Regions from separate parts of the Streptomyces sp. NPDC052036 genome, predicted to be linked through region 1. Evidence: riboswitches for the same ligand, from Rfam matches in the RefSeq annotation. Region 1 holds a riboswitch; the other holds the start of a gene.

Region 1 (15,818 bases):
GCCGTCGCCAAGCCGCTCGGCAACCGCGCGCTCGGCGCGTATACGGTCACCGCGCACTGACCCACCGCCCCGGCGGCCGGCCGGTCACCGTGCAGTTGAGATCGGCCGGCCTTCGGCGAGACGGGCCGTTCGGGTCCAGCCACTCGGCATTGGTCTTGGTCCGGCTCGTCCGGCGCGGTCTAACGTCGGCCCATGCGGATTCGAATCGTCGACGCCTTCACCGACCGCCCCTTCACCGGCAATCCGGCCGGAGTCCTGCTCCTCGACGCGTTCCCCGAGGACGACTGGCTCCAGAGCGTGGCCCGCGAGGTGAACCACGCCGAGACCGCGTTCGCCCGCCCTCTGCCCGACGGCGGCGAGGCCGACTGGGCGCTGCGCTGGTTCACGCCCGCCACCGAGGTCGCCCTGTGCGGCCACGCGACCCTCGCCACCGCCCATGTGCTGCACACCACGGGCGCCCACGACGGCCCCGTGCGCTTCGCCACCCGCAGCGGGGTACTGAGCGCCGAGCCGCACGAGGACGGCTCCATCACCCTGGACTTCCCCACCGCACCGCTCACCCGTGCCGAGATCCCCGAGGGTCTCGCCGACGCCCTCGGCACCGAGCCCCTCACCGCGTTCGACACCGGTCCGGCCATCGGCGACCTGATCGTCGAACTCCCCGACGAGAAGTCCGTGCTCGATCTCGCCCCCGATCCCAGGGCGCTCGGCCGCCACTCCGAGCGAGGCGTCATCGCGACCGCCCGCGCCGAGGACCCCTCCCGGGGCTACGACTTCGTCTCGCGCTGCTTCTTCCCGAACGTCGGCATCGACGAGGACCCCGTCACCGGCAGCGCCCACACCGCCCTGGCCCCCTACTGGTCCGAGCGCCTCGGCCGCCCGGACCTCGTCGGTCTGCAGGCCTCGCCCCGCTCGGGCCGCGTCCGCACCGCACTGCGCGGCGACCGCACCCTGCTCACGGGCCGTGCGGTCACCGTCATCGAGGGCGAACTCCTCGGCTGACGCCGCCGCCGGCCCTCACGCAGTGGGCAGCCAGCCCACCTTCCCCGCCAGCAGCGCGTACCCGACGAACGCCCCGATGTCGAGCAGCGAGTGGGCCACCACCAGGGGGCCCACCCGCCCCCAGCGCCGGTACAGCCAGACGAAGACCACGCCCATCGCCATGTTGCCGAGGAAGCCGCCGACGCCCTGGTAGAGGTGGTACGAGCCGCGCAGCACCGCGCTGGCCACCAGAGCCGTCCCGGGGGTCCAGCCCAGTCGGCCGAGCCGGCGCAGCAGATAGCCGACGACGATGACCTCTTCCAGGACCGCGTTCTGCACCGCCGACAGCACCAGGACCGGAAACTTCCACCACACGTCGGGCAGGGCCTCCGGCACCACCGTGAGGTTGGCGCCGAAGCCCCGGGCGGCCAGATAGAACGCGATGCCGGTGGAACCGATCACCGCGGCGATCACCGCCCCGCGGCCGAGGTCCGGCCAGGGCCGTGTGCGGTCGAAGCCGAGCGTGCGCAGCGACGAACCCTCGCGCAGCAGGAGGTGCGCGACGAGGGCGACCGGCACGAGCGCCGTCGCGATTCCGAAGAGCTGCCAGGCGAGATCGAGCCAGGGCCGGCCGGGTGCGGCCGAGGCGTTCAAGGTGGCCGCCTGGTCCTTGAGACCCCCCGGCTTGGTGACCGAGCCGACAAAGCTGATCAGCGCGGACACTCCGCTCGCACCGAGCGACAATGCCAGCACCAGCAGCGTCTCGTCACGGAGAACCCGTCGCGTCGGCTGCTCCGCCGGAAAAGAATCGGCCACCGACCCTGCCTCCACCTGCACTCCCGCCTCCTGTTGCGCAATGAGCGATCCCGCCGCGTCCCATCTTCGCCCCGTCAGGGTCTCGAAAGAAGTTACGAAGATCGCGTGCGACAGGCCGTGGGGCGGACGCCGCACGGAGCGCGCACACCGTACAGGGCGCACATGCTCTACGCGGCGCCTCCCCTCTGTTGTGCCATACGGCTGCCGTACGGCACCGGCTCAACTGGGCGCGACAAGGTTCTACGGGAAGGGGCAGGCAGAGGGCAGGGGAGGTCGCTCAGCCCAGCGGCACCGGTTCCCGTAACCCGACCGGCCAGGTGTGCACCGGCTCGCCCAGGTGCATCAGCTGGCCGTACCGCCGGGTCGTCGCGGCCAGTGCGGCGTCCCGGTCGAGCCCCTGCTCCAGCGCCCGGTGGAAGGTGGCGGACTGCCAGGTCGCACCGTTGGTCCTCAGCCGGCACCGCTCCTCGATCACACCGAGGTACAGGTCCCGGTCGGCCGGCTCGACACCCCACGCGTCGAGCCCCGCCTCGGCGAGCGGCAACAGTTCGTCGCGCACCAGGTCCACGGCATCCACCTCGACGATCCCGCCGTACCGCCCGCGCCGCGGCCATTTCAGCCGGGCGTCGATGCCGTAGCGGCAGGCGTTGTCGAAGTTGGCGGCGGCGGCCTCGAACGGCAGCCGCGCCCACACCGGCCGCGCGTCCTCGGCGAGGGCGCGCACGACGCCGTAGTAGAAGGCCGCGTTGGCGATCACGTCGACGACGGTGGGTCCGGCGGGCAGTACCCGGTTCTCCACCCGCAGATGCGGGACGCCGTCGGCGATGCCGTACACCGGCCTGTTCCAGCGGTAGACCGTGCCGTTGTGCAGGACGAGTTCGGCGAGCTTGGGTGTGCCGCCCTCGTCGAGGACCTGCAAGGGGTCCTCGGGGTCACAGATCGGCAGCAGCGCCGGGAAGTAGCGCAGGTTCTCCTCGAACAGTTCGTAGGCCGAGGTGATCCAGCGCTCCCCGAACCAGGTGCGCGGCCGTACCCCCTGCGCCTGAAGTTCGGGCGGCCGGGTGTCGGTGGACTGCTGGAACAGCGGTGGCCGGGACTCGCGCCACAGTTCACGCCCGAACAGGAAGGGCGAGTTGGCGCCGACGGCGATCTGCGCCGCCGCGACCGCCTGCGCGGCGTTCCACACGTCGGCGAACCGCGCCGGGGTCACCTGAAGGTGCAACTGGACAGAGGTGCAGGCGGCCTCGGGCGCGATCGAACGGGAGGTGCACACGAGCCGCTCCACCCCGTCGATGTCGAGGGTGAAGTCCTCGCCGCGGGCGGCCACGATCTGGTCGTTGAGCAGGGTGTACCGGTCGACGGCGGACAGGTTGGAGGAGACCAGGTCGTCACGGTCGAGCGTCGGCAGAATACCGATCATCACGATGCCGGCGTCGACCTCGTTCGCTTTCCGGTGAGCATAGGCGAGCGAGGTGCGCAACTCCTCGGTGAGCCGGTCGAATACCCTGCCGCCCAGCGGGTGTGGAGCTATGTTGACTTCCAGGTTGAACATGGCGAGTTCTGTTTGGAAATCCCGGCTGGCAATCCTTTCCAGTACTTCCGCATTCATCATCCGCGGCATGCCGTCGGGTCCGGCGAGATTCAATTCGATCTCCAGACCCATGAGATTCTTCGGACGATCGAACCTCTCCTCCTCCAGCAGTCGCGCAAGTCCCGTCAGACACCGCCTGAGCTTGTCGCGGTAGCGCTGACGATCGGACAGGTCGAACGCCCCTGCCACGACCTTCTCTCCCATCGACTACGTCCCTCCTAGGATGGGCAGGCCGACGTCCCGGCCCCTGCTGTCCTCGGGTCACGGTGGATGATGCCCCGGCAACGCGATCGATAACGCCCCCGTGCGCGGCCGCCACCCGCTAGGCTGGTGGGAAGCGGCACCGGGCACATTCCCCCGGCATGCGGCGGTATGCATTTTCAGGGCGCAACCCTGTCGTAAAAAACGTCGACGCGAATCGGCCGACCGTCACGGACGAGTAATCCGAGGTCGTGCCTGGTGAGCCCGCTCGATATCGGGATGAATCCCCGCCAATCAGCGACCGGATATTGCCTTGCTCGTCATCCGCGGGACGACTAGACGAAACATTGCATGAACATGTGTCGTATAAACTTTCCGCACGAGGCAGAGAGAGTTGGCGCACGCGGTCCTGAGGCCTGTCGTCGAAGCGCCTCCATTCGTCCGGGCACCGTTCCCCCCGCTCCTCTGACCCCGAGAGCTGACAGCGACGTCCGCCCGCCCCTTCCCGCACCGCCCCCCGCGCCACTGCCTGTCGAATGAGAGGCGACCCACCATGCTCCTGCATGTCCCCCCGGCACCCGCGCCCGCTCTCCGTTCCGTCCTCACGGCACTCGGTTCCCCCACCGCGGTCCAGGAGGCTCGTACCCCGTCCCTGCGAGCCGCCCAAGGACCCGCGTCACCCGAACTCCCGCTGCCCGTGCACGTACTGGACCGGATCACTCCCACAGGCGAGTGGGTCACCCGGCTCGCGGGGTGGCGCTTCCTCATCCGCTGCGGGGACCGCCCCGTCGCCGCCGCCGAGACCATGCTCACCCCTGACGGCTGGGCGTTCTCGCACTTCTTCGAAGGCCCCTACATCGCCGCCACCGAACGTGCCCTGCGCCAGGCGGAGGAGGCGGCGACCCAGCCCTACCAGGCCCGGCTGCTGTCCGTACCGAAGCTGTACATGCTCACCCTGTGGCTGCACGGCGACTGCTCCGCCGACGGCGCGTCGGGCTCCCTGGCCGCGACCGATCTCCTGGTCCCGCTCGCCCCGGCCCCGCCCGGGATAGCGGCCCACCGTCCGCACGTCGTCGCCGACCTCCTGCCGGTGCTCACCCTGCGCATGACACCGGCCCCGCTGCTCGGCTCGCCCGCATAGGACAAGCCCGACCCGACCCGTGCCACCCGTGCCCCGCCGCCGGAAACGGCCGCGGGGCACGTGCCGTGCATGGTCAGACACCCCCTGGACGGGCCTAGCCCCTTCCGGCCATCACAAACCACCCGAAGTGAGGGGGGAGTTGGGCTGAACCGTCCGCACGGGTGACGCGTCATGAACCTGTGAGAACCGGTGCAGCCAAATGCCTGCGGATCGACAGCCGTAGGGCAAGACTGGGTCCGGACCGTATCGCCGACGGGGGGCGGCCATGAACGACATGACAAGCCGCAGGACAGACACGGCAGCCATCTCACCCATCACGACAGAGCGAAAGATCGCATCCATCATGTGCCAGCACCAGCCACCGTGCCCCACCGCCGAATCCGCCGACCGGGAGTCCGCCCGTCTCGTGGCGCACCACCCGGAGCAGGGATGGAGCCTGCTGTGCAACGGCGTTCTGCTCTTCGAGGACACCGGTGAGCTTCTGCCCGACGGCCAGATCATCGCCCCGCACCGCCCGCTGGGCATCGACCAGGTGATGAGGGCCGCCTGAGCGGCGCGCCAGGGGCAGCCACTGCCCCCTGACGCAAGGGGCAGACACTGCCCCTGACACGAGGGGCCGGCCGGAGACATACGCTCCGCACCGGCCCCGACGCATGCCCTACGCCGATCACTCCTCGTAAGCGTCCAGCGGCGGGCAGGAGCAGACCAGGTTGCGGTCGCCGAAGGCCTGGTCGATCCGGCGCACCGGCGGCCAGTACTTGTCCGCGGTCGACACACCGGCCGGGAAGACGGCCTCCTCACGCGTGTACGCGTGCTCCCACGTGCCGCCGAGCGCCGCCGCGGTGTGCGGGGCGCCCCGCAGCGGGTTGTCCTCGGCGGGCCACTGGCCCGAGCCGACCTTCTCGATCTCGGCGCGGATGGCGATCATCGCGTCGCAGAACCGGTCGAGTTCGGTGAGGTCCTCGGACTCGGTCGGCTCGATCATCAGCGTGCCGGCCACCGGGAACGACATGGTGGGCGCGTGGAAGCCGTAGTCGATCAGCCGCTTGGCGACGTCGTCGACGCTCACGCCGGTCGCCTTGGTCAGCGGGCGCAGGTCGACGATGCACTCGTGCGCGACCAGACCGCCGGGGCCGGTGTAGAGCACGGGGTAGTGCGGCTCCAAGCGCTTGGCGATGTAGTTGGCGGAGAGCACCGCCACCTGCGTGGCCCGCTTGAGGCCCTCGCCGCCCATCAGCCGGACGTACGCCCACGAGATCGGCAGGATGCCCGCCGAGCCCCACGGGGCGGCCGAGATCGGGCCGACACCCGTCTCGGGACCGGCCGCGGGCTGCAGCGGGTGGTTCGGCAGGAACGGCGCCAGGTGAGCGCGCACACCGACCGGGCCGACGCCGGGGCCGCCGCCGCCGTGCGGGATGCAGAACGTCTTGTGCAGGTTGAGGTGCGAGACGTCACCGCCGAAGTGGCCGGGCTTGGCGAGGCCGACCAGGGCGTTGAGGTTGGCACCGTCGACGTAGACCTGCCCGCCGGCCTCGTGCACGGCGGCGCAGATGTCGGCGACGTGCTCCTCGAACACACCGTGCGTGGACGGGTAGGTGATCATCAGCACCGCCAGCTCGTCGCGGTACTGCTCGATCTTGGCGCGCAGGTCCTCGACGTCGATCTCGCCGTCCTCGGCGGTCTTCACGACGACGACCTTCATACCGGCCATGACGGCGCTGGCGGCGTTGGTGCCGTGCGCGGAGGACGGGATGAGGCACACGGTGCGCTGCTCGTCGCCGTTGGCGCGGTGGTAGCCCCGCACCGCGAGCAGACCGGCCAGCTCACCCTGCGAACCGGCGTTGGGCTGGAGGGAGACCTTGTCGTAGCCGGTGACCTCGGCGAGCCGCTCCTCCAGCTCACGGATGAGCGTGAGGTAGCCCTCCGCCTGGTCGGCGGGCGCGAAGGGGTGCAGCTGCCCGAACTCGGGCCAGGTCACCGGCTCCATCTCGGTGGTCGCGTTGAGCTTCATGGTGCAGGAGCCCAGCGGGATCATGCCCCGGTCCAGCGCGTAGTCGCGGTCGGCCAGCCGGCGCAGGTAGCGCAGCATCGCGGTCTCGGAACGGTGCTGCTGGAAGACCGGGTGCGTGAGGTAGGCGTCGGTGCGCCGCAGCGTCTGCGGCAGCGTGTCCTCGGTCGTCACATCGAGCGCCGCGACATCACCGTCGACGCCGAAGGCGGCCCAGACGGCGCCCAGCTGAGCCCGCCCGGTCGTCTCGTCACAGGCGATCGAGACATGGTCGGCGTCGACGAGACGCAGGTTCACACCCCGCTCGCGGGCGGCGGTGACAACCGCGTCGGCCCGGCCCGGCACCCGTACGGTGAGGGTGTCGAAGTAGGAACCGTGGACGACCTCGACCCCGCCTGCGGTGAGTCCCGCGGCCAGGATCGCGGCGTACCGGTGCGTGCGCTGCGCGATGGTGCGCAGGCCCTCGGGCCCGTGGTAGACGGCGTACATCCCGGCCATCACCGCGAGCAGCACCTGAGCGGTGCAGATGTTGCTGGTCGCCTTCTCCCGGCGGATGTGCTGCTCCCGCGTCTGCAGCGCCAGCCGGTACGCCTTGTGGCCGTCCGCGTCCACGGACACGCCCACGAGCCGGCCCGGCAGGCTGCGGGCGAACTTCTCGTGCACGGCCATGTAACCGGCGTGCGGGCCGCCGAAGCCCATCGGCACACCGAAGCGCTGGGTGGTGCCGACGGCGATGTCGGCGCCCAGCTCGCCGGGCGAGGTCAGCAGCGTGAGCGCGAGCAGGTCGGCGGCGACGGTGACGAGCGCGCCCAGCCCATGTGCCTGCTCGATGACCGGCCTGATGTCGCGTACGGCACCGGAGGCGCCTGGGTACTGGATCAGTACGCCGTTGATCTCGCGCTCGGCGACCTCGGCCGGGATGCCGTCGCTGAGGTCGGCGACGACGACCTCGACCCCGGTGGGCTCGGCACGGGTCTCGATCACGGCGATGGTCTGCGGCAGCGCGTCCGCGTCGACCAGGTACAGACCCTTCTTGTTCTTGCCCATGCGCCGGGACAGCGCCATCGCCTCGGCGGCGGCCGTGCCCTCGTCGAGCAGGGAGGCACCGGAGGTCGGCAGGCCGGTGAGGTCGGCGACCGTGGTCTGGAAGTTCAGCAGCGCCTCCAGCCGGCCCTGTGAGATCTCCGGCTGGTAGGGGGTGTACGCGGTGTACCAGGCCGGGTTCTCCATCACGTTCCGCAGGATCACCGGCGGCGTGAAGGTGCCGTAGTACCCGAGACCGATCATGGAGTCGAGGACCTGGTTGCGGTCGGCGAGCGAGCGCAGCTCGGCCAGCACCTCGGCCTCGGTGCGTGCGCCCGGCAGGTCCAGGGCGTCGGCGTTCTTGATCACATCCGGGACCGCGGCGGCCGTGAGCTCGTCGAGCGAGCCGTAGCCGACGTGCGCGAGCATCTTCGCCCGCGCCTCCTGGTCGGGCCCGATGTGGCGGTGCTCGAAGGGCGTACCCTGCTCGAGCTCGGAGAGCGGAATGCGATGGGCGGTCATTGCGGAGGCCTCCTGGTCTGACGCGACCTTCGAGGGGCACCCCGGCACGGGTACCCCGACGGCCTCCCCCTCTGTCATCTCGACCTGAGAGCTTCACCGGTCCGCCCGAAGGCGCTCCGGTTTTCACCGTCGGTGAGAGCGGGAGCCGTCGACACCCGCCCTGCTTTCCAGAGTGACCTCGTCCGTGCGGTACGTGTGCCTGAGAGATTCCGGGGAGGGTTTGCTCCTTCGGCGCCTCCGGATCGCTCCGGGGGGCTCTCCCGCACGGGGTCGACAGCCGTTTGCCAGCCTACCAGCGGGGACAACGAGACAGCCTTCGAGTGGCCGCCGTGCTGATTGTGCTCTTTTGTAGTGCTGACGGATGTGTTGCGACCAGTTGGAGGGACCGTGCAGACCGATATCGATCCGCGGAATCTGATAGGCCGCAAGGCGTTCGACCGCAATGGCATCAAGCTCGGCACGATCGACGAGATCTATCTCGACGACGCGACCGGGGTGCCGGAGTGGGCGGCCATACGTACGGGTCTGTTCAGCAGGGACGCGTTCGTGCCGCTGGAGCCCAGCCGGCTGGTCGAGGGCGCGCTCTACGTGCCCTTCGAACGTGCGTTGATCAAGGAGGCACCCGACTTCGGCGTCGGGCGGCACCTCTCCCCCGAGCAGGAGCTGCAGCTCTACCACCACTACGGCCTCGACGTGGCTCCTCCGCCCGCGCCGCCGGACCGTGACTTCGGGCGGCTGGCCAAGCCCGACGGGGCCTGAGGGCGGGCCTCCACGGCGGGCGAGCCACCGCGCAGGGCAGGCGGATTCCGCGAGCCGGCGGCGGTACGCACCGGGCCGGGCGCAATGTCTCCTTCGCCGGGCGGCTTGTCTCGCCCGGCTTCGTCGCGGTGCCGTCGCGCTGCCTTCCGACGCCGCCATGCCGCCGCTTTCGGCAGATTCCAGGGGCCGTCACGCCCCGCTGCCGGCCGCCGTCGACCGCGTCCCGGCGGCCTCGGATCCTGCCGCGGCGGCCTCCGAGCTCTCTTCAGCGGCCTCGGGGCCCGCTTCGCCGGCCTCGGGTCTTCGGGGTACCAGGGGCAGCGGATCCGCCGGCTCCAGGAGGGGATCGTCGGTGCGGAACGTGCGCACGCGCCCCGGCCCCGAGTCGGGCGTCTCGAACCGTATCGTCACCCTGCCCAGCCCGCTGCCCTGCACCCAGCCGTGCCCGTGGTCGGCGTGCCGCACGTCCTGGCCCGCGCGCCAGACCGGCTCGGCCGGTGCCTCCGGCATCTCATGTCGGGCGTCGGCGGGCTCGGCGACGGCCTCCTCCTCCGAACCTTCCTCCGCCACCGCCTCCCCGGCCGACAGATGCGCCTGGGCGAACAGATCCTCCTGGGTGTAGTCGGCGAGCCCGGTGACGCCGACCCCGAGCAGCCGCACCCCGCCGGTGGTGTCCACGGACTCCAGCAGCCGCCCGGCCGCCTCCCGAACCACCGCGGGGTCGTCCGTGGGTCCGCGCAGGGTCTCGGAGCGGGTCAGGGTCGAGAAGTCGTACCTGCGCACCTTCAGCACGATGGTCCTCCCCGACAGCCCGGCGTCCCGCAGCCGCCGCACACAACGGTCCGCGAGCCGCCGCACCTCCAGCCCTACCCGGACCCGGTCGTGGATGTCGACGTCATACGTGTCCTCGACCGACACCGACTTCGCTTCCCGCTCCGCGACGACGGGCCGCTCGTCCCGGGCCAGGGCCATGGCGTACAGCGCCTGCCCATGGGCCTTGCCCAGCAGCCTGACCAGCTCGTCCTCGCCCGCCTCGGCGATCTCGTCGACCGTGGTGATCCCGGCCCTGCGCAGATGGTCCCCGGTGGCGGGCCCGACCCCGGGCAGCGTGCGCACCGACATCGGGCCGAGCATCGCCCGCTCGGTGCCCGGCGGGATCAGCACCAGGCCGTCCGGCTTGGCCTGCTCGGAGGCGATCTTGGCGAGCATCTTGGAGGCGGCGAGTCCCACCGATCCCGTCAGACCCGTGACCGACCGGATGTCCGCGCGCAGCCTGACCCCCACGAGCCGTGCCGACTCCTCGTCCCAGGCCGTTCCCCCGGCCTCCAGGTCAACGAACGCCTCATCGAGGCTCAGCGGCTCCACCAGCGGCGACAGAGCCCTCAGCAGTGCCATGACCTGCTCGCTGATCTGCCGGTAGAGCCCGAAGCGCGGCGTCAGATACGCGGCGTTCGGCGCGAGCCGGCGTGCCTGGGCCATCGGCATCGCCGAGTGCACTCCGAACACACGCGCCTCGTACGACGCCGTCGCCACCACACCGCGGGGCCCCAGCCCGCCCACGACGACGGCCTTCCCGCGCAGGCTCGGCTTGGCTGCCTGCTCCGCCGAGGCGTAGAAGGCATCCATGTCGAGATGCAGGATCGTGGGCGCGGTTCTCACATCTCCGATGCTGCCCTACGCCACTGACAACGCGACCCGTGGTCGCCGCGCGTGTCAGACCGCCCGATTGCGGCGCCGCGCCAGCTCGTCCTCAGGGTTGTGGCCGACGATCGTCTCACCGGTGTCGATCCGCTCCCCGTGCAGCTGCGACAGGGCGCTCTCCACGTCACGCCACACGACGCCCACAGCGATGCCGAAGATGCCCTGACCGCCCTGGAGCAGGGCGTGGACCTCGTCCGGCGAGGTGCACTCGTAGACCGTCGCGCCGTCGCTCATCAGCGTCATCCGCTCCAGGTCGCAGAAGCCGCGCTCCCTGAGGTGCTGGACGGCGGTGCGGATGTTCTGCAGGGACACGCCGGTGTCGAGGAAGCGCTTGACGATCTTGAGGACGACGACGTCCCGGAAGCTGTACAGCCGCTGGGTCCCGGACCCGTAGGCAGGGCGCACGCTCGGTTCGACGAGACCCGTTCTGGCCCAGTAGTCCAGCTGCCGGTAGGTGATGCCCGCGGCGGCGCACGCCGTGGGACCGCGGTAGCCGACGTGCTCGGACGCCGCCTCCGCCTCGCCCGGCACGGCCGTCGGCCGTTGCGGGGCGCAGCCGGCCGCGTCGCCGTGATGAGGGCATGCCCCGCCCGCGCGGAGCCGAGAGCTTGGAGGAGGGTACGGACCGCTCTCTCCCAGACTGTGTCCGGGAGCCCCCCCTGCCGTACCGCCGCCGCTGCTTCTCACGCCGACCTCCGTCCTTGACCTGCCCTCTCGACGGTAGGCAGTCGCCAGGGGTGCGTCAACGATCGCCACACTCGGCACGCCGAGTGATAATCACCCTAGGAGTGGTTTCCCGTGCCCCACCGCGGGGAAAGGCTAGCCGAATGCTCTGGCGGCCGATCGTGAGATGTCGTACAGACCATCGAGCGGTGGCCGCGGCTGCCAAGTGTCCGCCTGCCGCGTCCGGCTTCACGGCGACTCATCGCCGAGCCCCCGGCTCCACAGCGTGACCTGCACGCCCCCAGTCCCCCGGTCCTTCTGCACACCTGTTGCGGTGCAGTCGGCCGCACCCGTCAGACCCCCGCACTCCACCCCACGGCATCCGGCGCTCACCGCACGGTCTCCGCGCCCTGCGGAGGTGCGGGCCGTCTCGGCCCGCTCACGGAAGCGACCACGGAGCCCGGATGCCCGGTCACCCCGGGGCACCCCGCGCGCGGCGCGACCGCTCCTCGGCCCAGCCACCCCGTGCGCCAGGCCCTGCGGGGCCCTGTCACTGGCTGCTCGTACCGAAATCCTCGGGAGAGATCTGGTCGAGGAACTCGCGGAACTTCTCGACCTCGTCCTCCTGCTCGTCCGGGATCGCGATACCCGCGTCGTCCAGCACCCCGTCACTGCCGTAGATCGGCGTCCCGGTACGCAGAGCGAGCGCTATGGCATCGGAGGGCCGGGCGCTCACCTCGACGCCGCTGGCGAAGACCAGCTCCGCGTAGAAGACGCCTTCACGCAGATCCGTGATGCGTACCTCCGTGAGCTCCTGACCGACGGCTTCCAGCACGTCCTTGAACAGGTCGTGCGTCAGCGGTCGCGCGGGGGCCATGCCCTGCTGGGCGAACGCGATCGCCGTGGCCTCCCCGGGGCCGATCCAGATGGGGAGGTAACGGTCGCCTCCCACTTCACGCAGGAGCACGATCGGTTGGTTGGAGGGCATCTCGACCCGGACACCTACGACATCGAGCTCGTTCACACAGCAACCCTAGGCCGTGGTCGGGATGTTTGGGTAGTCGGGCACAGAACGACGGGCTGATCCGCCGACGGCGAACGCTCCGGTTCAGGGCAGCCGCACACCCAGCGCGGCCTGTACCAGCGCCGCGTGCAGCTTGACCGCCAGCCCGGCCAGCTCCTTCGTACGGGCTTCGGCGTGCGCCCTGGTTTGCGGGTTGCGGTGCCGGCGCAACGGAGCGACCACCTGGTCCACCAGACCCGCCTCGCGGTCCGCGGCGGCCTTCATCACCCGCAGATGGCGCGGCTCGATGCCATGGCGGCCCAGTTCGGCCAGCAGAGTGGCCAGCGTGACGGCCTCGGCGTCGTAGATCCCCTCCACCAAGGGCGTGACCAGGCCGTATGACTCCCACTCCGCGAGCTGCTCGGCGCTGATCCCGGCGGCCGTCATCAGTTCGTCGCGGTCGATCCGCGCGGCCGGGGTGGCCTCGGGCTCGCCCAGGAGGTCCTCCAGCAGTTCCCCGTCACCGGCGTCACGCGGGCGGCCCAGGGACGGCAACCGCACCTCTTCGCCCCGTTCCAGGGCGTCCAGGTGCTCGCGGATGACCTTGAGCGGCAGATAGTGGTCCCGCTGCATCCTCAGCACATGACCGAGCCGCTCGACGTCACGCGCGCTGAATTTGCGATACCCCGAGGGGGTGCGCTGCGGCTCGATCAGCCCCTCCGACTCCAGGAAGCGGATCTTGGAGACGGTGACTTCGGGGAATTCCTCGCGCAGCACGTTCAGCACGGTGCCGATGCTCATCAGCCCGCGGTCCGGGGCGACGGTGCCACTGTCGGCACCGCCGCTCGGTGTGTGAAGCATGGGACCTTCCCTGGAGTCCCCCCGGACGGAGTCTGGGGGACGGTCAGATGCCCCGCTGGTTGGCGTAGAAGACCAGTCGGTACTTGCCGATCTGGACCTCGTCACCGTTGTGGAGCAGGACCTGGTCGATGCGCTCACGGTTGACGTACGTACCGTTGAGGCTGCCGACGTCGGCGACCGAGAACGAACCGTCCGGGCCCCGGCGGAACTCCACATGGCGGCGCGACACCGTCACATCGTCGAGGAAGATGTCGCTCTGCGGATGACGCCCCGCCGTGGTCAGGTCGCTGTCCAGCAGGAACCGGCTGCCCGAGTTGGGGCCGCGACGCACCACCAGCAACGCCGAGCCGAACGGCAGCGCGTCGACCGCCGCCTGCGCCTCCGGGGAGAGCGTGGGCACGGCCGTCTGGCCGGTCACCTCCGCGTCGTACGCCTCCAGACCCGAGATGGAGATCGTGGACGTGGTCTCGGACGCGCGCTCCGGAACCGCCCCGGGCCGAAGCGGCGCGCCGCAGTTGGAGCAGAAGCGGCTGTTCTCCGCGTTGCGGTGGCCGCACCTCGTACACACCAGGGCCGACATGTCCCCGGAACCTATGGGGCCGGAGGCGCCAGGGTCAACAGACGGCGCGCCCTGGCCTCCGGAAATGTCACCACCCGGACCAGCGACCTGGTCCCGGAACAGCGGGCGCTGACCCTCCGCGTCTTGTGGCTGTGCGCGATGACGGGCAGACGCGTTGTCATTGCCCTCTCGCGCGCTCTTGCCGAACAACTTCGCAAACAACTTCACGGGCGATTCCCCTTGACCGAAACAGACCCGCCCGTGGGGCAGGACGAACCCTGATTGCATACACCGGCCGACCCGGACACCTTCACAACGTCCGTATCCACCAGACAGTTTCCACCACGCACCACCCATTCGGTGCGCCGACCCCCCGCAACCTGATGCCCTCGCCGGATGGGCTCCATGCACTCCCGGTTCACTGGGAGGACGACCGAGCGTAGTCAGGCTGCTTCGCCGCCCGCAAGGCGTCGACGACGATCTTCGTCGAACGCTCCACGGTGACCGTGGCCTGCTCCTTCTCGAGGGTCTGCACCACGCCTCCCGGGATGTTGAGCGCCGGCTCCAGGTCCTGCGGCTTGCCGATGACCTTGAAACGATAAGGCTGGGTGATCTTGTTCCCGTCGACGCTCACGCTCTTGCCGGAATCCGACAGATAGGTGCCGGCGACGACCCGTACGCCGTTCACCTCTATGGCCTCCGCACCGGCAGCGCGCAGCTCCTGGATCGCGTCGAGCAGCATGTCCGCCTGGACCGTTCCCTTCGTGTCCCCGATGGTCATCGTGATGCCGGGGCCCTGTGCCGCCACCGTGCCCGCAAGGATGCCGAGTTGCTTCTCCTTCTCGGCGGTCTGCTTGCGGGCCTCCTCGGCACGGTCCGAGCTGTTCTCCAACTCGGCCCGTTGATCTTCGAGCCCCTGCTTCTCGTCCTGAAGACGCTGCGTGCGGTCATCCAGTTCATCGAGGATGCGAACAAGATCTTCCTGGCGTGCGCCGCGCAGAGCGCTGCTTCCGTCGCTGTTGGACGCGACCTGCACGGCCAGGCCGAAGCCCAGGCCGAACAGCAGCAGCGCGACGATGAGTTGGGCCCGAGTGACCCGCGGCGGCCACACGCTCTTCGCCAGGCGCTGACGGCCGGTCACCGCGGCAGCCGACGGCTCGGCCCCCTCGGGTGTCCGCGCGGCCCCAGGAGCCGGCGCAGGGATCTCCTGCGGAAGTTCCCGGCGCAGCCGGTGCTCGTGCCCCTGCCCGCGCCCGGGCTCGGGACCTCGCTCCTGCCGAGGACCGCGCTCATCCTGGGAGCCCCGCTGATGCTGGGGACCACGCTCGTGCTGGGGACCCCGCTGATGCTGGGGGCCTCGCTCGTGCCTGGAGTCCTGCGGGCGGGCGGGGTCCTGCCGGCGGCCGGGGCCCTGCTCGCGTGCAGCGTCCTCCTCCTGCCGAGGCTCCGGCTCATGCCCGGGACCCCGCTGATGCCGGGGGTGCAGTTCGTGCCGGGGAGCCCGCTCATGCCGGGGGTGCAGGTGGTGCCGGGGACCCGGCTCGCGGCCAGGGCCTTGCTCTCGCTCGGGTTCCTGTTCCTGCCCGGAGTCCTGCCCGCGCCGGGGATCCTGGCTCTGCTCGGAGTCGTGCTCGGGCCCCTGGCCGTGCTCGGAGTCGTGCTCGGGCCCCTGGCCGTGCTCGGAGTCCTGCTCGCGCCCGGGATCCTGCTCAGGCCTGGGGGTCGCGTCGTCGTTGCTCATCCGCCTCACGCCCGGAACACGTGCCGGCGGATCGCCGCGGCGTTGGAGAAGATCCGGATTCCGAGGACGACCACGACACCGGTCGACAGCTGCGCGCCGACGCCCAACTTGTCGCCGAGGAACACGATCAGCGCCGCCACCACCACGTTCGACAGGAACGACACGACGAACACCTTGTCGTCGAAGATGCCGTCGAGCATGGCCCGCAGACCGCCGAACACGGCGTCCAGCGCTGCCACGACGGCGAT
Region 2 (15,818 bases), on a different contig from region 1:
GGCCGAGCCGACCTCGCCCTGGCAGCCGACCTCCGCGCCGGAGATGGAGGCGTTCTCCTTGAAGAGCATGCCGATCGCGCCCGCGGCGAGCAGGAAGCGGACCACTCCGTCCTCGTCCGCGCCGGGCACGAAGTTGATGTAGTAGTGCAGCACCGCCGGGATGATGCCCGCGGCGCCGTTCGTCGGGGCCGTGACCACCCGGCCGCCGGCGGCGTTCTCCTCGTTCACCGCCATCGCGTAGAGGGTGATCCACTCCATCGCGTGGGCCAGCGGGTCGCCCTCGGCGCGGAGCTGGCGCGCGGTCACGGCCGCACGGCGGCGCACCTTCAGGCCGCCCGGCAGGATGCCCTCACGGGACAGGCCGCGGGTCACACAGCCCTGCATGACCTGCCATATCTCCAGCAGGCCCGCGCGGATCTCCTCCTCCGTGCGCCAGGCCCGCTCGTTCTCCAGCATCAGCGAAGAGATCGACAGACCCGTCTCCTTGGTCAGGCGCAGCAACTCGTCACCGGTGCGGAAGGGGTATTTCAGCACCGTGTCGTCGAGTTTGATGCGGTCCGCGCCGACCGCGTCCTCGTCGACGACGAAGCCGCCGCCCACCGAGTAGTAGGTCTTGGTGAGCAGCTCGGTGCCCGAGGCGTCGTACGCCCACAGGGTCATGCCGTTCGCGTGGTAGGGGAGCGCCTTGCGGCGGTGCAGCACCAGGTCGTCGTCGAAGGAGAACGCGATCTCGAGCTCGTCGAGCAGCCGGAGGCGGCCGGACTCCTTGATGTCCTCCACCCGCTGGTCGGCGCCCTCCACGTCCACCGTGCGCGGCGACGCGCCCTCGAGGCCGAGCAGCACCGCCTTGGGCGTGCCGTGGCCGTGGCCGGTGGCGCCCAGGGAGCCGTACAGCTCGGTGCGCACGGACGCGACCGAGTCCAGCAGGCCCTCGTTGCGCAGGCGCAGGGCGAACATGCGCGCCGCGCGCATCGGGCCGACCGTGTGGGAGCTGGACGGGCCGATGCCGATCGAGAACAGGTCGAAGACCGAGATGGCCACGGGGACTCCTCAATACGGGGGTGGTGCAGGGGCCGGCCGGGCACCGCGCTTCTCTCCAGTGTGCGCGGTGCCCGACCGGAAGGGGACTTACTGGGTGAGACCCGGGTACAGCGGGTGCCTGTCGGCCAGGGCCGTCACCCGGGCCTTGAGCGTCTCGGCGTCGTAGGACGGCTTGAGCGCCTCGGCGATGACGTCCGCGACCTCGGCGAAGTCCTCGGCGGTGAAGCCGCGGGTCGCCAGGGCGGGCGTACCGATCCTGAGGCCCGAGGTGACCATCGGGGGGCGCGGGTCGTTCGGGATCGCGTTGCGGTTGACCGTGATGCCGACCTCGTGCAGACGGTCCTCGGCCTGCTGGCCGTCCAGCTCGGAGTTCCGCAGGTCGACCAGGACGAGGTGGACGTCGGTACCGCCGGACAGGACGTCCACGCCCACGGCCCGCACGTCGTCCTCGACCAGGCGCTCGGCCAGGATGCGGGCGCCTTCCAGCGTCCGCTGCTGCCGCTCCTTGAAGTCCTCGCTCGCCGCGACCTTGAAGGCGACCGCCTTGGCGGCGATCACATGCTCCAGGGGACCGCCCTGCTGGCCGGGGAAGACCGCGGAGTTGATCTTTTTGGCCAGTTCGGCCGTCGAGAGGATCACGCCACCGCGGGGACCGCCCAGCGTCTTGTGGGTGGTGGTGGTGACCACGTGGGCGTGCGGGACCGGGTTCGGGTGCAGACCCGCCGCGACCAGACCGGCGAAGTGCGCCATGTCGACCATGAGGTACGCGCCGACCTCGTCCGCGATCCGGCGGAAGGCGGCGAAGTCCAGCTGCCGCGGGTAGGCCGACCAGCCCGCGACGATCAGCTTCGGGCGGTTCTCCTTGGCGAGGCGCTCGACCTCGCCCATGTCGACGGTGCCGTCGTCGCCCACGTGGTACGCGACCACGTTGTAGAGCTTGCCGGAGAAGTTGATCTTCATGCCATGGGTCAGGTGCCCGCCGTGCGCCAGGTTCAGACCCATGATCGTGTCGCCGGGCTGGAGCAGCGCGAACATCGCGGCCGCGTTGGCCTGCGCGCCCGAGTGCGGCTGCACATTGGCGTGCTCGGCGCCGAAGAGTGCCTTGACGCGGTCGATGGCGATCTGCTCGACCACGTCGACGTGCTCACAGCCGCCGTAGTAGCGGCGGCCCGGGTAGCCCTCGGCGTACTTGTTGGTGAGGACCGAGCCCTGGGCCTCCATGACCGCGACCGGGGCGAAGTTCTCCGAGGCGATCATCTCGAGGGTGGACTGCTGGCGGTGCAGCTCGGCGTCGACGGCCGCGGCGACATCCGGGTCGAGCTCGTGCAGGGAGGTGTTCAGAAGCGACATGGATGCGGTTCCTCAGCTGCCGGAGAACTCGGTGTACTCGTCCGCGGTGAGCAGGTCGGCGGGCTCCTCCGACACGCGCACCCGGAACAGCCAGCCGCCCTCGAAGGGGGCGGAGTTCACCAGCGACGGGTCGTTCACCACGTCCTCGTTGATCTCCGTGACCTCGCCGGAGACCGGGGAGTAGAGGTCGCTGACCGACTTGGTCGACTCCAGCTCGCCGCAGGTCTCGCCCGCGCTCACCGTGTCACCGACCTCCGGAAGCTGGACGAACACGACATCGCCGAGCGCGTTGGCCGCGTGCTCCGTGATGCCGACCGTCGAGACGCCGTCCTCGGCGGCCGACAGCCACTCGTGCTCCTTGCTGTAACGCAGCTGCTGGGGGTTGCTCATGGCCTGAATTCTCCTGTACGCGCGGGAGTGGTGATGAAGGGGGACTGCTGAAGACGTTCGTGAGCAGGGCGGACGGAGGTGGTGCCAGGTCCGGCCCGGGCCCAGTGTCTACTTCTGGCGCTTGTAGAACGGCAGCGCCACGACCTCGTACGGCTCGTGGCTGCCCCGGATGTCCACCGCGACCCCGGCCGTGCCGGGCGCGGAGTGCGCGGCGTCGACGTACGCCATCGCGATCGGCCGGCCCAGCGTGGGGGAGGGCGCGCCGGAGGTGACCTCGCCGATCACCTCGCCGCCGGAGACGACGGCGTACCCGGCCCGCGGCACACGCCGACCCTCGGCGACCAGGCCGACCAGGACGCGCGGCGGGTTCTGCGCCGCGCGCTCGGCAGCCTCGTGGAGCGCCGCGCGCCCCACGAAGTCGCCCTCCTTCTCGAACTTCACGACCCGGCCGAGACCGGCGTCGAAGGGGGTGAGGGAGGTGGTCAGCTCGTGCCCGTACAGCGGCATGCCCGCCTCCAGGCGCAGCGTGTCCCGGCAGGACAGACCGCAGGGGGCCAGGCCGACCGGCGCACCCGCATCGGTCAGCGCCTGCCACAGCTTCTCGGCGTGCTCGGGGGCGACGAACAGTTCGAAGCCGTCCTCGCCGGTGTAGCCGGTCCGGGCGATCAGCGCCGGGACGCCGGCCACCGTGCCGGGCAGGCCCGCGTAGTACTTCAGGCCGTCCAGGTCGGCGTCGGTGAGGGACTTCAGGATGCCGGGGGACTCGGGGCCCTGGACGGCGATCAGCGCGTAGGCGTCGCGGTCGTCGCGCACCTCGGCGTCGAAGCCGGCGGACCGCTCCACGAGCGCGTCCAGCACCACCTGGGCGTTGGAGGCGTTGGCGACGACCATGTACTCCCGCTCGCCGAGCCGGTACACGATCAGGTCGTCGAGGATGCCGCCGTCCGCCTGGCAGATCATGGTGTAGCGGGCGCGGCCGACGCCGACCGAGCCGATGTTGCCGACCAGGGCGTGGTCGAGCAGCCGGACCGCGTCCGGGCCGGTCACCGTGATCTCGCCCATGTGCGAGAGGTCGAAGAGGCCCGCCTTCGTCCGGACCGCGAGGTGCTCGTCGCGCTCGGAGCCGTACCGCAGGGGCATGTCCCAGCCGGCGAAGTCGGTCATCGTCGCGCCCAGCGAACGATGCAGGGCATCGAGCGCGGTACGGCGCAGGGGGCTGCTGCTGCTCATCGGTTGTGCTCCCAGGGCGATGGGGTCCCCGCGCGCGAGCGGAGCCGGGCGCAGGGGGAGGGCGAGGTCGTTTCCTCCCCATCTGTCATCGGAACCTGAGAGGTTCGCCATGACCCCGCGGGGCGGGTCGTCACGGCTTGCACCTTGGGTGGAGCCACCTGAAGCGGCCCGCTTTCCAGATGTGCCTCGCCCGCGCGGTATCGGGGCCTGAGAGATTCAAGGGAGGGACTTGCTCCTTCGGCGCCCGGGGGGACGTACGACGGACGTACGGACCCGGGACTCTCCCGCGCGGATTCAAGCGGCCGGTATGCAGTTGGCGGGCACATCATTGCACGCCTTGTCCGATCACGGCAGAGCCGCATCTGTGACCCGCTTGTGGCGCCACGACGACGGAATCACAAGACACCGCGCATTACCTTCTCTTTACACTCGACGGGGACGGGACTTCCTGACCCCCAGGGGAGGACGATCACGGTGGACAGGACGACGGCCTACGCGACGATCTCGGGCATCGCGGTGCCCGCCCGGCCGGGAGCCCCGGCCGGTCAGGCCCGCAGGACACCGGCGACCGAGGGCGCCCGGGTCCGCGATCTACGAGACCGGGCGGGCCGCGGCCCCCGGGGGCTCCACTTCGACGCGGGCGACGTCGTCGTGATCACCGGACTGCCCGGCAGCGGCAAGTCCACCCTCATGCGCCGGGCGGTGCGGGGCGTGCGGATCGACTCCCAGGACGTCCGCGACCGCTGGGACGAGCGCCTCTCCCGCCTGCTGCCGTACGCGGTCTACCGTCCCCTTGTCCGCCTCGCCCACTACGCCGGCCTGCGCCGCGCCCTGCGTGCCGGCACCGGGGTCGTGGTCCACGACTGCGGTACGCAGACCTGGGTGCGCACCTGGCTGGCCCGCGCGGCCCGCCGCCGCGGCGGCGCCCTCCATCTGCTCGTACTCGACGTCACCGCGGACACGGCCCTGGACGGTCAGCGCGAGCGCGGCCGGGGCGTCTCGCGGTACGCGTTCCTCAGGCACCGCCGGGCCACCCGCCGCCTGCTGGGCTCCGTCGAACGGGGCGCCGTCCCGGACGGCTGCGGCTCGGTGGTCCTCCTGGACCGGGAGGCGGCGGACGTCCTGCACCGGATCGATTTCGCGGGCTGACGCGGGGGCGCGGGCCGCGGGCTGAGGCGCGCGTCGCGGGCTCCGCGGGCTGAGGCGGCCGCGAGGGACCGAGCCAGGCATCGCGATCCGGCACAGATGCCGTCGCGGACCACCGTAAGCACCCCGGACCGCCCGGAGAGCCCCGGAGTTCCCGGATCGCCCGGTACCGCCCCCCAATCCCTCCCCGGACCGCCCCCACCCCCCACCCCCGCACTTCGCCGCCCGACCGGCGTGCCCCCGTACCCGTTAGCCTTTCGGTCCTCAGCAGTGGTTTCTCAGCTCTTTCGCAGGCGGTAGCAGATGGACTTCCCGGCGGACCTTCCCGCTGACTTCCCCACACAGGCACACCACCATCCGCACGGCGGGTGGCCGGGCAACGAACTGGAAGAGGTGCTCTCCGCCTCGCTCGGCAACCCCTCGGCGGGCGGCCGGATCGTGGAGGTCCTCGGCCGCAGCTTCCTCTGGGTTCCGCTGCCCGACGGCGGGGGCCCGCAGAGCGGCCCGCTCGACCTGCCCACGCTGGAGATCGAGGGGCAGGCGTATGTACCGGTGTTCAGTTCGGAGGAGCAGTTCCGCCAGGTCGTCGGCAACCACATGTCGTACACGATCGCGCCTGCCGTCGAGTTCGCTCGCGGGCTGCCCCCGCAGGTCGGCATCGCGGTCAACCCGGGCGGAGTGGTGGGCGTGCCGCTGCCGCCGGACGCGGTGGCCGAGCTGTGCCGTGGCGGGCGCACCGAGCTGGACGGCCCCGTGAGCGGCGGACGGGTCCGGCTCTTCGAGCCCGACTGGCAGGACGACCCGGTGGACTTCCTCGCCGCCGCGTCGGCCGAGTTCGGGGCGACCGGGGTCGTGCTCACCGCCCGCCGCTGCCTGGCCGTGATCGAGACCGGCGACCCGGTGATGTTCATCGGCGTCGAACTCGCGGGCCAGGAGGCCGACATACGTACGCTTCCGCTGGACGCGCTCGGCCGGGCGCTCGGCAGGGTGCCGGTGGGAATGCCCGTGAACATGGTGTTTCTGGATGTGGCGCAGGATCCGGTCGGGGAATGGCTGCGGGAGCAGGTGCGGCCCTTCTACCAGCACGGTTACTGAGTCGCCCGGGGACGCGGCGCGCGCTGCCGGGACGAAGTGGGGTGGCGCGCGTCAAGCTGCTGTCAGTATGGCGCCCTAACCTGGTTTCATGGCCGGGACGGAACAGGTCGGTTTCCGGCTCGGGGCGGGGGCCCGGCCCGCGGTGCGGCCGTGGGGGAGTGCGGTGTCCCGCGGACAGGGGAGAATGGCTCGGTCGGGGTGACACGGCTGAAATCCGTGCACCACGCACCGAAGGCCTCCGTCGGGGTTGTCAGGTTTGTCGTGAAGGGGCGGTAGAGGGTGAGCGCGTCGGGCACGGCCGCGGCCGGACAGGTCGAGCAGATGCTGCGCCAGGTGACGCCCGGGCGTTACGACGCCTACGAGGCGCTGCTGCGCGTTCTCGCGACCCCGTCCTCCGGCCAGGTCTGGATGCTGCTCTGGCACGGCCAGGCCGGCTCGCCCGACGCCCAGTACGGAAACATGGAGGTGAACGGCTTCGGCTACGCGCCCTGCGTCACCTCCGCCCAGGAACTCTCGGCCAGCGGCTGGAACCGCTCGTACGAGGTGGTCGACGCCCTCGACGCGGCCCGCACCCTCTACCCGGACCACTACGGCCTGTGGCTGAACCCGCATGCGCCGGGCGGCGGTGTCGGCATCCCCTGGCTGGATCTGCGCCGCATCGCGACCGGTCTGGAGCGCCAGCCCGCCGGTCCGCTCCGGCTCGCCGAACCGGTCATCGAGATCCCGCAGTTCTACGCCGTCCTCACGCAGAACGCGCACCGCACGCCCGCGGTGCGCTCGCTGCGCCGCGCCTGGGTGCAGCCCGCCCTCGGCGCCCCCTACCTGGCCATCGGCCTGGACGTCTACGACACCTCGCCGCCCGCCGTCGACTCGGTGCGCGCGATGATGCAGCAGTCCGTCGTGGCGGTTCCGGAGGGGCTGCCCGTGTCGACCGTCGCGATGTCCGACGAGTACGACCCGGTCGCGATGTGGCTCCGCGCCCACGCCCGTCCGTTCTACGACCGAGAGGCCCACGCCGCTCCGGCCCAGGCGCCGGCGGCCGGGGGATACGGCTATCCGCCGGTGCGCGGGGCGTACTGATCGCGGAGTGCACCGGGTGGCTCCCGGGGTGTCTCGGATGCTGGTCAATTACCGTGGCATGAGCACCTCTTCGCGCGTAGATGCGGGAGGTAGATCCAAATCTTGTGCGGTCTGCCCCAGTTGGCGGGTGTCCGCACCCCGTTACCCATCGTCCGGATAACGGAATCCCTTTATGCGTGTCACGTTTGCGCATCCTTTCACCGTCAAGTCTGGCAACTGATCGCCTAAGCGTTGAAGACTCCCGCTTCAAGGGGTTCCACCCCTGTGTACGACGGACTGATCATGCCGCCACAGCGGCAAGTGCGGGCCGGTCACCGCCGGTTGAGAGGGGTCCCTGCCAGATGACGGCACCATTGCACGAGCCGACCGCGGAAGCGGCACCGAGTGCTGCCGATGAAGCGGCCGTAGCCAGTGCTGACGCGAAGGCTGTACAGGGACGTTCCCTGGGCCGTATCGCCTGGGAGCGCCTCAAGCGGGACAAGCTCGCCCTCGCGGGTGGCATCGTCGTGCTGGTGCTGATCCTGATGGCGGTCCTCGCCCCCGTGATCACGAGCCTGATCGGGCAGGACCCCGACGCATACCACGAGAACCTGATCGACCCGCTGTTCGGCACGCCCACGGGGTCCCTGGGCGGCATCAGCGGTGACCACCTCCTGGGTGTGGAGCCGGTCAACGGACGCGACATCTTCGCCCGCATCGTCTACGGCGGACAGATCTCGCTCCTCGTGGGTTTCCTCTCCGCGCTGGTCGCGATCGTTCTCGGCACGGTTCTCGGCATCCTCGCCGGCTTCTTCGGCGGCTGGGTCGACTCGGTCATCAGCCGGGTCATGGACGGTCTGCTCGCCTTCCCGCAGCTGCTGTTCATCATCGCGCTGGTCTCGGTCATGCCGAACCAGATGCTCGGCCTGACCGGCACGGGCGTGCGCATCTTCGTGATGATCCTGGTCATCGGGTTCTTCGGCTGGCCCTACGTGGGACGCGTGGTGCGCGGCCAGACGCTCTCGATGCGTGAGCGCGAGTACGTCGAGGCGGCCCGCTCCCTCGGTGCCGGCCGGTTCTACATCCTGTTCAAGGAACTGCTGCCCAACCTCGTGGCGCCGATCATCGTGTACACGACGATGATGATCCCGACCAACATCCTCACCGAAGCGGCACTCAGCTTCCTCGGCGTGGGCGTCAAGCCGCCCACGGCGTCCTGGGGCCAGATGCTCTCGAACGCGATCGACTACTACGACTCGGACCCCATGTACATGGTGGTCCCCGGTGTAGCGATCTTCATCACCGTGCTCGCCTTCAACCTCTTCGGTGACGGCGTGCGTGACGCGCTGGACCCCAAGGGCTCCCGCTGAACTGCCGTACCCCCCAGCCACCCGTGGCATTACACGGGGTCTCTCATCTATCCGGAGGATCCGAGATCGTGACTACCCAACGCACCTCAGGGCGGCGCAAGCAGGCCATGGCCGCTGCCGCGGTGGTCGCCGCGCTGCTGACCACGGCGGCGTGCGGCGGCGGTGATGACAACGGCGGCGGTTCGAAGAACGGTGCGGCCGGCTTCGACGCGGCGAACAACAAGGTCGCCCAGGCCTCGCTGGCCAAGAAGGGCGGCGAGCTGAAGTTCGCCAGCGCGCAGGACGCCGACTCGTGGGACACCACGCGCGGCTACTACGGCATGGCGTGGAACTTCATGCGCTACTACAGCCGTCAGCTGGTCACCTACAAGACCGAGCCGGGCCAGGCGGGCGCCCAGGTGCAGCCGGACCTCGCCACCGACATGGGCAAGGTCTCGGACGGCGGCAAGACCTACACCTTCACCCTGCGCGACGGCCTCACCTGGGAGGACGGCAAGCCGCTGACCGCCCAGGACGTCAAGTACGGCATCGAGCGCCAGTGGGCGCAGGACGTCCTGTCCGGCGGCCCGATCTACCTGAAGAACGTGCTCGACCCCAAGAACACGTACAAGGGCCCCTACAAGGACACCTCCAAGGACCACCTGGGCCTGAAGGCGATCGACACGCCCGACGCGAAGACGATCGTCTTCCACCTGCCGGCGCCCAACTCGGACTTCCTGCAGATGATCGCGCTGCCCTCGGCGTCCCCGGTCCGCCAGGACATGGACACCAAGTCCAAGTACGCGCTGCACCCGTTCTCCTCCGGCCCGTACAAGTTCCAGGCGTACGAGCCCGGCAAGGACCTCATCCTGGTCCGCAACACGAACTGGAAGCAGTCCTCGGACCCGGTTCGCAAGGCGTACCCGGACAAGATCAGCATCAAGTTCTTCACCAACGCCAACGACATGGACCAGCGCCTGATCTCCGGCGACTACGACCTGGACCTCAACCAGACCGGTATGTCGCCGCAGGGCCGCACCGTGGCGCTGAAGCAGCACAAGGGCAACCTGGACAACCCGGTCTCCGGCTACGTCCGTTACGCGGTCTTCCCGCAGAGCGTGAAGCCGATGGACAACATCCACTGCCGCAACGCCGTGATCTACGGCGCGGACCACGTGTCGCTGCAGACCGCGCGCGGTGGCCCGATCGCCGGTGGTGACATCGGCACCAACATGCTGCCGCCGTCCGTGCCGGGCGCCGAGGGCCAGAAGTACGACCCGTTCCAGATCGCCGGCGCGAACAAGAACGGCAACATCGCCAAGGCCAAGGAAGAGCTGAAGGCCTGCGGCAAGCCGAGCGGCTTCTCCACCACCATCGCCGTCCGTAACAACAAGCCGGTCGAGGTGGCCACCGCCCAGTCGCTCCAGGCGTCGCTGAAGAAGATCGGCATCACCGCCCAGATCGACCAGTACGACGGCTCGCAGACCACCGGCATCATCGGTAGCCCCGACAACGTGAAGAAGAAGGGCTACGGCATCATCATCATGGGCTGGGGCCCGGACTTCCCGTCCGTCCAGGGCTACGGTCTGCCGCTGTGGGACAGCTCGTACATCACGCAGAGCGGTAACAACAACTACGCCCTGATCAAGGACAAGACGATCGACGGGCTGTTCGACCAGTACACCAAGGCGACGGACACGTCGAAGCAGACGGAGATCGCCACGCAGATCAACCACAAGGTCATGGAGGGCGGCTACTACCTGCCCTTCACCTTCGAGAAGTTCATCAACTGGCGCTCCAGCCGGCTGGCGAACGTCTACACGACCAACGCGTACAGCGGTCAGTACGACTTCGTCAACCTGGGCCTGAAGTCCGCGAAGTAAACCCGGCACACCCGCCGAACGGCACGAAAGGCAGGTGAAGGCCGGCGCGGCGTGACAGCGGGCCATCGGAGGACCTCCGGTGGCCCGCGGTCCGCGGCGGGCCGTAAGCTGTGCTCGCTTACCTCATCAGGCGGCTGATCGCCGCCGCAGTGATGCTCGTGGTCATCATCGTGGTGGTCTTCAGCATCTTCTTCCTCGTCCCCAAGTGGGCGGGCGTCGACGTGGCCACGAGCTTCGTGGGCAAGCAGGCGGACCCGGCAGCCGTCGAGGCGGTGCGGGAGAAGCTGGGTCTGAGCGACCCGATCTACTCCCAGGTCTGGGAGTTCTTCAAGGGCATCTTCGTGGGCCGGACCTACTCGGGCGGCGGGGATGTCACCCACTGTGCCGCGCCGTGCTTCGGCTACTCCTTCCGCAGCGAGCAGGCCGTCTGGCCGGTGCTGACCGACCGCTTCCCGGTCACCCTGGAGCTGGCGCTCGGCGCCGCCGTCCTGTGGCTGGTCTTCGGTGTCGCCGCGGGTGTGCTCTCCGCCCTCAAGCGCGGCAGCGTGTGGGACCGCGGTGCGATGGTCGTCGCCCTCGCGGGTGTCTCGCTCCCCATCTACTTCACCGGTCTGCTCAGCCTGGCGATCTTCAGCTACGGACTGAACTGGATCAAGGCCGAGTACGTGCCCATCGGGGACAACTTCACGGGCTGGTTCGGCGGCATGATCCTGCCGTGGATCACCCTGGCGTTCCTCTACGCGGCGATGTACGCCCGGATCACCCGCGCCACCATGCTGGAGATCCTGGGCGAGGACTACATCCGCACGGCGCGCGCCAAGGGCCTCACGGAGCGGGTCGTCATCGGCAAGCACGCCATGCGTTCCACCATGACGCCCATCCTCACCATGCTGGGCATGGACCTCGGCGCCCTCATCGGCGGCGCGGTCCTGACCGAGACCACGTTCAGCCTGCCCGGCCTCGGCCAGAAGGTGCTGGACGCCATCAAGAACCAGGACCTGCCCTTCATCCTGGGCGTCACCTTGATCACCTCGCTCGCGGTGATCGTCGCCAACCTCGTGGTGGACTTCCTGTACGCCGTGATCGACCCCCGAGTGAGGCTCGCATGACCGAACTCAGCAAGACCGGATCGGCGGTGGGCGAGCCCACCGACGGCTCGTCGGCTCCCAGCGCGTTCCTCGAAGTACGCGATCTGAAGGTGCACTTCCCGACCGACGACGGCCTGGTCAAGTCCGTCGACGGGCTCAGCTTCCAGCTGGAGAAGGGCAAGACCCTCGGCATCGTGGGCGAGTCGGGCTCGGGCAAGTCGGTGACCTCGCTCGGCATCATGGGCCTGCACACCGCCGGCCAGTACGGCAAGCGCAAGGCGCGGATCTCCGGCGAGATCTGGCTGGACGGCACCGAGCTGCTGTCCGCCGACCCGGACCACGTACGCAAGCTGCGCGGCCGTCAGATGTCGATGATCTTCCAGGACCCGCTGTCCGCGCTGCACCCGTACTACACGATCGGCCAGCAGATCGTGGAGGCGTACCGCATCCACCACGACGTCGACAAGAAGACCGCCCGCAAGCGGGCGATCGAGATGCTCGACCGCGTGGGGATCCCCCAGCCGGACAAGCGGGTGGACAACTACCCGCACGAGTTCTCGGGCGGTATGCGCCAGCGCGCGATGATCGCGATGTCGCTGGTCAACAACCCCGAACTGCTCATCGCGGACGAGCCGACGACCGCCCTGGACGTGACCGTCCAGGCGCAGATCCTCGACCTCATCCGGGATCTGCAGAAGGAGTTCGGCTCCGCGGTCATCATCATCACCCACGACCTCGGTGTCGTCGCCGAACTGGCCGACGACATCCTGGTGATGTACGGCGGCCGCTGCGTCGAGCGCGGGCCGGCCGAGAAGGTGTTCTACGAGCCCCGCCACCCCTACACCTGGGGCCTGCTCGGCTCGATGCCGCGTCTGGACCGCGAGCAGCAGGAGCGCCTGATCCCGGTCAAGGGCTCCCCGCCCTCGCTGATCAACATCCCGTCCGGCTGCGCCTTCAACCCGCGTTGCCCGTACGCGGACATCCCGAAGGACAACGTCACCCGCACGGTCCGCCCCGAGCTGACCGAGGTCGGCAGCAAGCACTGGGCCGCCTGCCACATGTCGCAGGAGCAGCGGGAGCGGATCTGGATCGAAGAGATTGCGCCGAAGCTGTGAGCGAGAACGCAGAGGACAAGGCAGTGAGCATCCCTGCCCAGAGCGACGGCGCCGAGGACAAGGCCTCCGGCACGGCCACTCTCAACCAGGACGCCGCTCCCGGCGAGGTCCTGCTGAAGGTGACCGGGCTGCAGAAGCACTTCCCCATCAGGAAGGGACTGCTCCAGCGGCAGGTCGGGGCGGTGCGCGCGGTCGACGGCCTCGATTTCGAGGTGCGGGCCGGTGAGACCCTGGGCGTCGTGGGCGAGTCGGGCTGCGGCAAGTCGACGATGGGCCGGCTGATCACCCGGCTGCTCGAACCGACCGCGGGCAAGGTGGAGTTCGAGGGCACGGACATCACGCACCTCGGGGTGAGCGGCATGCGTCCGCTGCGCCGCGATGTGCAGATGATCTTCCAGGACCCGTACTCGTCGCTGAACCCGCGTCACACCATCGGCACGATCGTCGGCGCTCCCTTCCGGCTGCAGGGCGTCGAGCCCGAGGGCGGCATCAAGAAGGAAGTGCAGCGGCTGCTGTCGGTGGTCGGCCTCAACCCCGAGCACTACAACCGCTACCCGCACGAGTTCTCCGGCGGTCAGCGCCAGCGCATCGGCATCGCCCGGGCGCTGGCCCTGAAGCCGAAGCTGGTGGTCGCCGACGAGCCGGTGTCCGCGCTGGACGTGTCCGTCCAGGCGCAGGTCGTCAACCTCATGGACGACCTCCAGCAGGAGCTGGGCCTGACGTACGTGATCATCGCGCACGACCTCTCGGTCGTCCGGCACGTGTCGGACCGGATCGCGGTGATGTACCTCGGCAAGATCGTCGAGCTGGCCGACCGGGACCTGCTGTACAAGGCGCCGATGCACCCGTACACCAAGGCGCTGATGTCGGCGGTGCCGATCCCGGACCCGAAGCGGAGGAACGTCAAGAGCGAGCGCATCCTGCTCAAGGGTGACGTGCCCTCGCCGATCTCCCCGCCGAGCGGTTGCCGCTTCCACACGCGGTGCTGGAAGGCGACGGAGATCTGCCGCACCACCGAGCCGCAGCTCCTGGAGCTGAAGCCCGGCCAGCGTGTGGCCTGCCACCACCCGGAGAACTTCGAGGACCAGGCCCCGCAGGACACCGTGCTGCTGTCCGACGCCAAGGAGGCGGCGGAGCTGGTGCCGGACGCGGTGCTGGAGGAGTCGGCGGAGACGTCGGCGGCGGTGGCCGCGGAGGTGCAGGCGGAGGCGACGGAGGTCGTTGCGGAGGAGGCCGCTGAGGCCGAGACGGCGGAGGCCGCTTCCGAGGAGACCGCTTCCGAGAAGACCGCGACCGCGGCCGCTTCCGAGGAGTCGGCGGAGGCCGAAGCCGCCGAGTCCGAGGAGACCGAGCCCGCGGCCGCCGAGGAGCCGGTTGAGGCTGCCGCCGAGGAGCCCGCCGAGGCTGCCTCCGAGGAGTCGGCGGAAGCCGCTTCCGACGAGCCGGCCGAGGCTGCCACCGAGGAGCCCGCGGAAGCCGCCTCCGACGAGACCCCGGAGTCGTCGGAGTCTCCGAAGCAGTCGAAGAAGGCCGACGGCGGGAAGTAGCCGGCGGACAGCCGCTGTCGCATCCACGGGCAGGCCCCGGTGACCGTCACTCGGTCACCGGGGCCTACCCGTTTCGTCAGGGGCAACGCGACGTATGGCGCATGACGGATTGGTAAAGTCATGTACATGCCTGGAGGGGAGAGCGCAGAGTCTGGCGTGTCCGTCTGATCGACAGCACGCTCGAAGGGACGACTCATGGCACTCTCCCGTTCGGCACGCTTGGGAGCCCTCGCCGCCTCGGCGGCCTCCTTCCTCGTCATCGCGGCCTCCCCGGCGCCCTCGGCCGGAGCCCCCGGCATCGGCGACTCCTACTTCCCGCAGCTGGGCAACGGCGGTTTCGACGCCCGCCACTACGCCCTCGACGTGGCGTACGACCCGGCCGGCGGCCGTCTGGACGGCCGTACGACGATCACGGCGCGGGCCACCCAGAGCCTCACGTCCTTCGATCTGGACCTGCAGAAGCTCCAGGTCACGCGGATCGAGGTGAACGGCAGACGGGCCGCGTTCACGCGTGACGGCGACGAGATCCGGATCACCCCGCGCGGCGTCCTTCGCCGGGGCAGGGACTTCACGGTCACCGTCACCTACGGCGGGGTCCCGGAGCCGCTCAGCGGCCCCATCGTCTTCGGCTCCCAGTACGGCTGGATGAAGACGGCCGACGGCGTCTTCGTCGCGTGCGAGCCCAACGCCGCCTCCACCTGGTTCCCCTCCAGCGACCACCCCTCCGACAAGGCCACCTACGACATCCGCATCAAGGCGCCCAAGGGCCTGACCGCCGTGTCCAACGGGCGGCTGGTGTCGACGTACGACAAGGGCGACAAGACGATCACCCACTGGCGGGAGTCGCGGCCGATGGCCACGTACCTGGCCACGGCGACCATCGGCAAGTTCGATGTGCGCACCGGGAAGACGCCGTCGGGCATCCCGATCTACGTCGCCATCGACCCCGCGCTCGCGAACAGCAACACCGTCGATGTGTACGCCGTCACCGCCGCGGCGACCGACTACTGGTCCAAGATCTTCGGCCCGTACCCCTTCGAGGAGACCGGCGCCATCGTCGACGACATGCCCGAGGCCGGCTTCTCGCTGGAGGTCCAGTCCAAGCCCGCGTACTCGGCCGTGCGCTCCGAGTCGACGATCGTGCACGAGCTGGCCCACCAGTGGTTCGGCGACTCGGTCTCCGTCGAGCGCTGGAAGGACATCTGGCTCAACGAGGGCTTCGCGACCTACGCCCAGTGGCTGTGGGCGGAGCACAAGGGAACCAGCACCGCGCACGACCAGTTCCTCGCGGCGTACAACAGCCGCCCGGCCGACAACCCGTTCTGGAAGATCGAGGTGGCCGACCCCCAGCGCGACACGATGTTCGCCTCCGCGGTCTACCAGCGCGGAGCGATGGCCCTCCAGGCCCTGCGCGAGCGCATCGGTGACACCGCGTTCTTCAGGCTCCTGCCCGCCTGGACGAAGCTCCACCGCTACGGCAACGCGAACACCGCCGACTTCATCCGGCTCGCGGAGAAGGTCTCCG

What was found. Region 1 has a riboswitch for glycine ahead of gcvP (aminomethyl-transferring glycine dehydrogenase). Riboswitches for the same ligand answer to the same signal wherever they lie in the genome.
Region 2: another riboswitch for glycine. It lies ahead of gcvT (glycine cleavage system aminomethyltransferase GcvT); the one in region 1 lies ahead of gcvP (aminomethyl-transferring glycine dehydrogenase).

The regions. Positions count from the first base shown of each region.
Region 1 covers NZ_JBFAWW010000031.1:4,521-20,338, reverse strand. Annotated here, with positions in the region: gene AB0L95_RS31310 (methyltransferase domain-containing protein) at 1-60, shown strand, start outside; gene AB0L95_RS31305 (PhzF family phenazine biosynthesis protein) at 193-1,002, shown strand; gene AB0L95_RS31300 (type II CAAX endopeptidase family protein) at 1,018-1,818, opposite strand; gene AB0L95_RS31295 (glutamate--cysteine ligase) at 2,075-3,592, opposite strand; gene AB0L95_RS31290 (hypothetical protein) at 4,143-4,730, shown strand; gene AB0L95_RS31285 (DUF5999 family protein) at 5,074-5,280, shown strand; gene gcvP (aminomethyl-transferring glycine dehydrogenase) at 5,398-8,283, opposite strand; glycine riboswitch at 8,461-8,556, opposite strand; gene AB0L95_RS31275 (PRC-barrel domain-containing protein) at 8,671-9,042, shown strand; gene AB0L95_RS31270 (DNA polymerase IV) at 9,232-10,701, opposite strand; gene AB0L95_RS31265 (MerR family transcriptional regulator) at 10,756-11,430, opposite strand; gene AB0L95_RS31260 (bifunctional nuclease family protein) at 11,957-12,430, opposite strand; gene AB0L95_RS31255 (MerR family transcriptional regulator) at 12,515-13,270, opposite strand; gene AB0L95_RS31250 (FHA domain-containing protein) at 13,314-14,186, opposite strand; gene AB0L95_RS31245 (DUF881 domain-containing protein) at 14,248-15,057, opposite strand; gene AB0L95_RS31240 (small basic family protein) at 15,576-15,818, opposite strand, start outside.
Region 2 covers NZ_JBFAWW010000040.1:8,752-24,569, reverse strand. Annotated here, with positions in the region: gene AB0L95_RS34930 (L-serine ammonia-lyase) at 1-1,041, opposite strand, end outside; gene glyA (serine hydroxymethyltransferase) at 1,129-2,391, opposite strand; gene gcvH (glycine cleavage system protein GcvH) at 2,404-2,781, opposite strand; gene gcvT (glycine cleavage system aminomethyltransferase GcvT) at 2,890-4,011, opposite strand; glycine riboswitch at 4,197-4,308, opposite strand; gene AB0L95_RS34910 (AAA family ATPase) at 4,480-5,160, shown strand; gene AB0L95_RS34905 (enhanced serine sensitivity protein SseB) at 5,461-6,252, shown strand; gene AB0L95_RS34900 (enhanced serine sensitivity protein SseB C-terminal domain-containing protein) at 6,532-7,332, shown strand; gene AB0L95_RS34895 (ABC transporter permease) at 7,674-8,681, shown strand; gene AB0L95_RS34890 (ABC transporter substrate-binding protein) at 8,750-10,543, shown strand; gene AB0L95_RS34885 (ABC transporter permease) at 10,654-11,652, shown strand; gene AB0L95_RS34880 (ABC transporter ATP-binding protein) at 11,649-12,746, shown strand; gene AB0L95_RS34875 (dipeptide ABC transporter ATP-binding protein) at 12,770-14,293, shown strand; gene AB0L95_RS34870 (M1 family metallopeptidase) at 14,489-15,818, shown strand, end outside.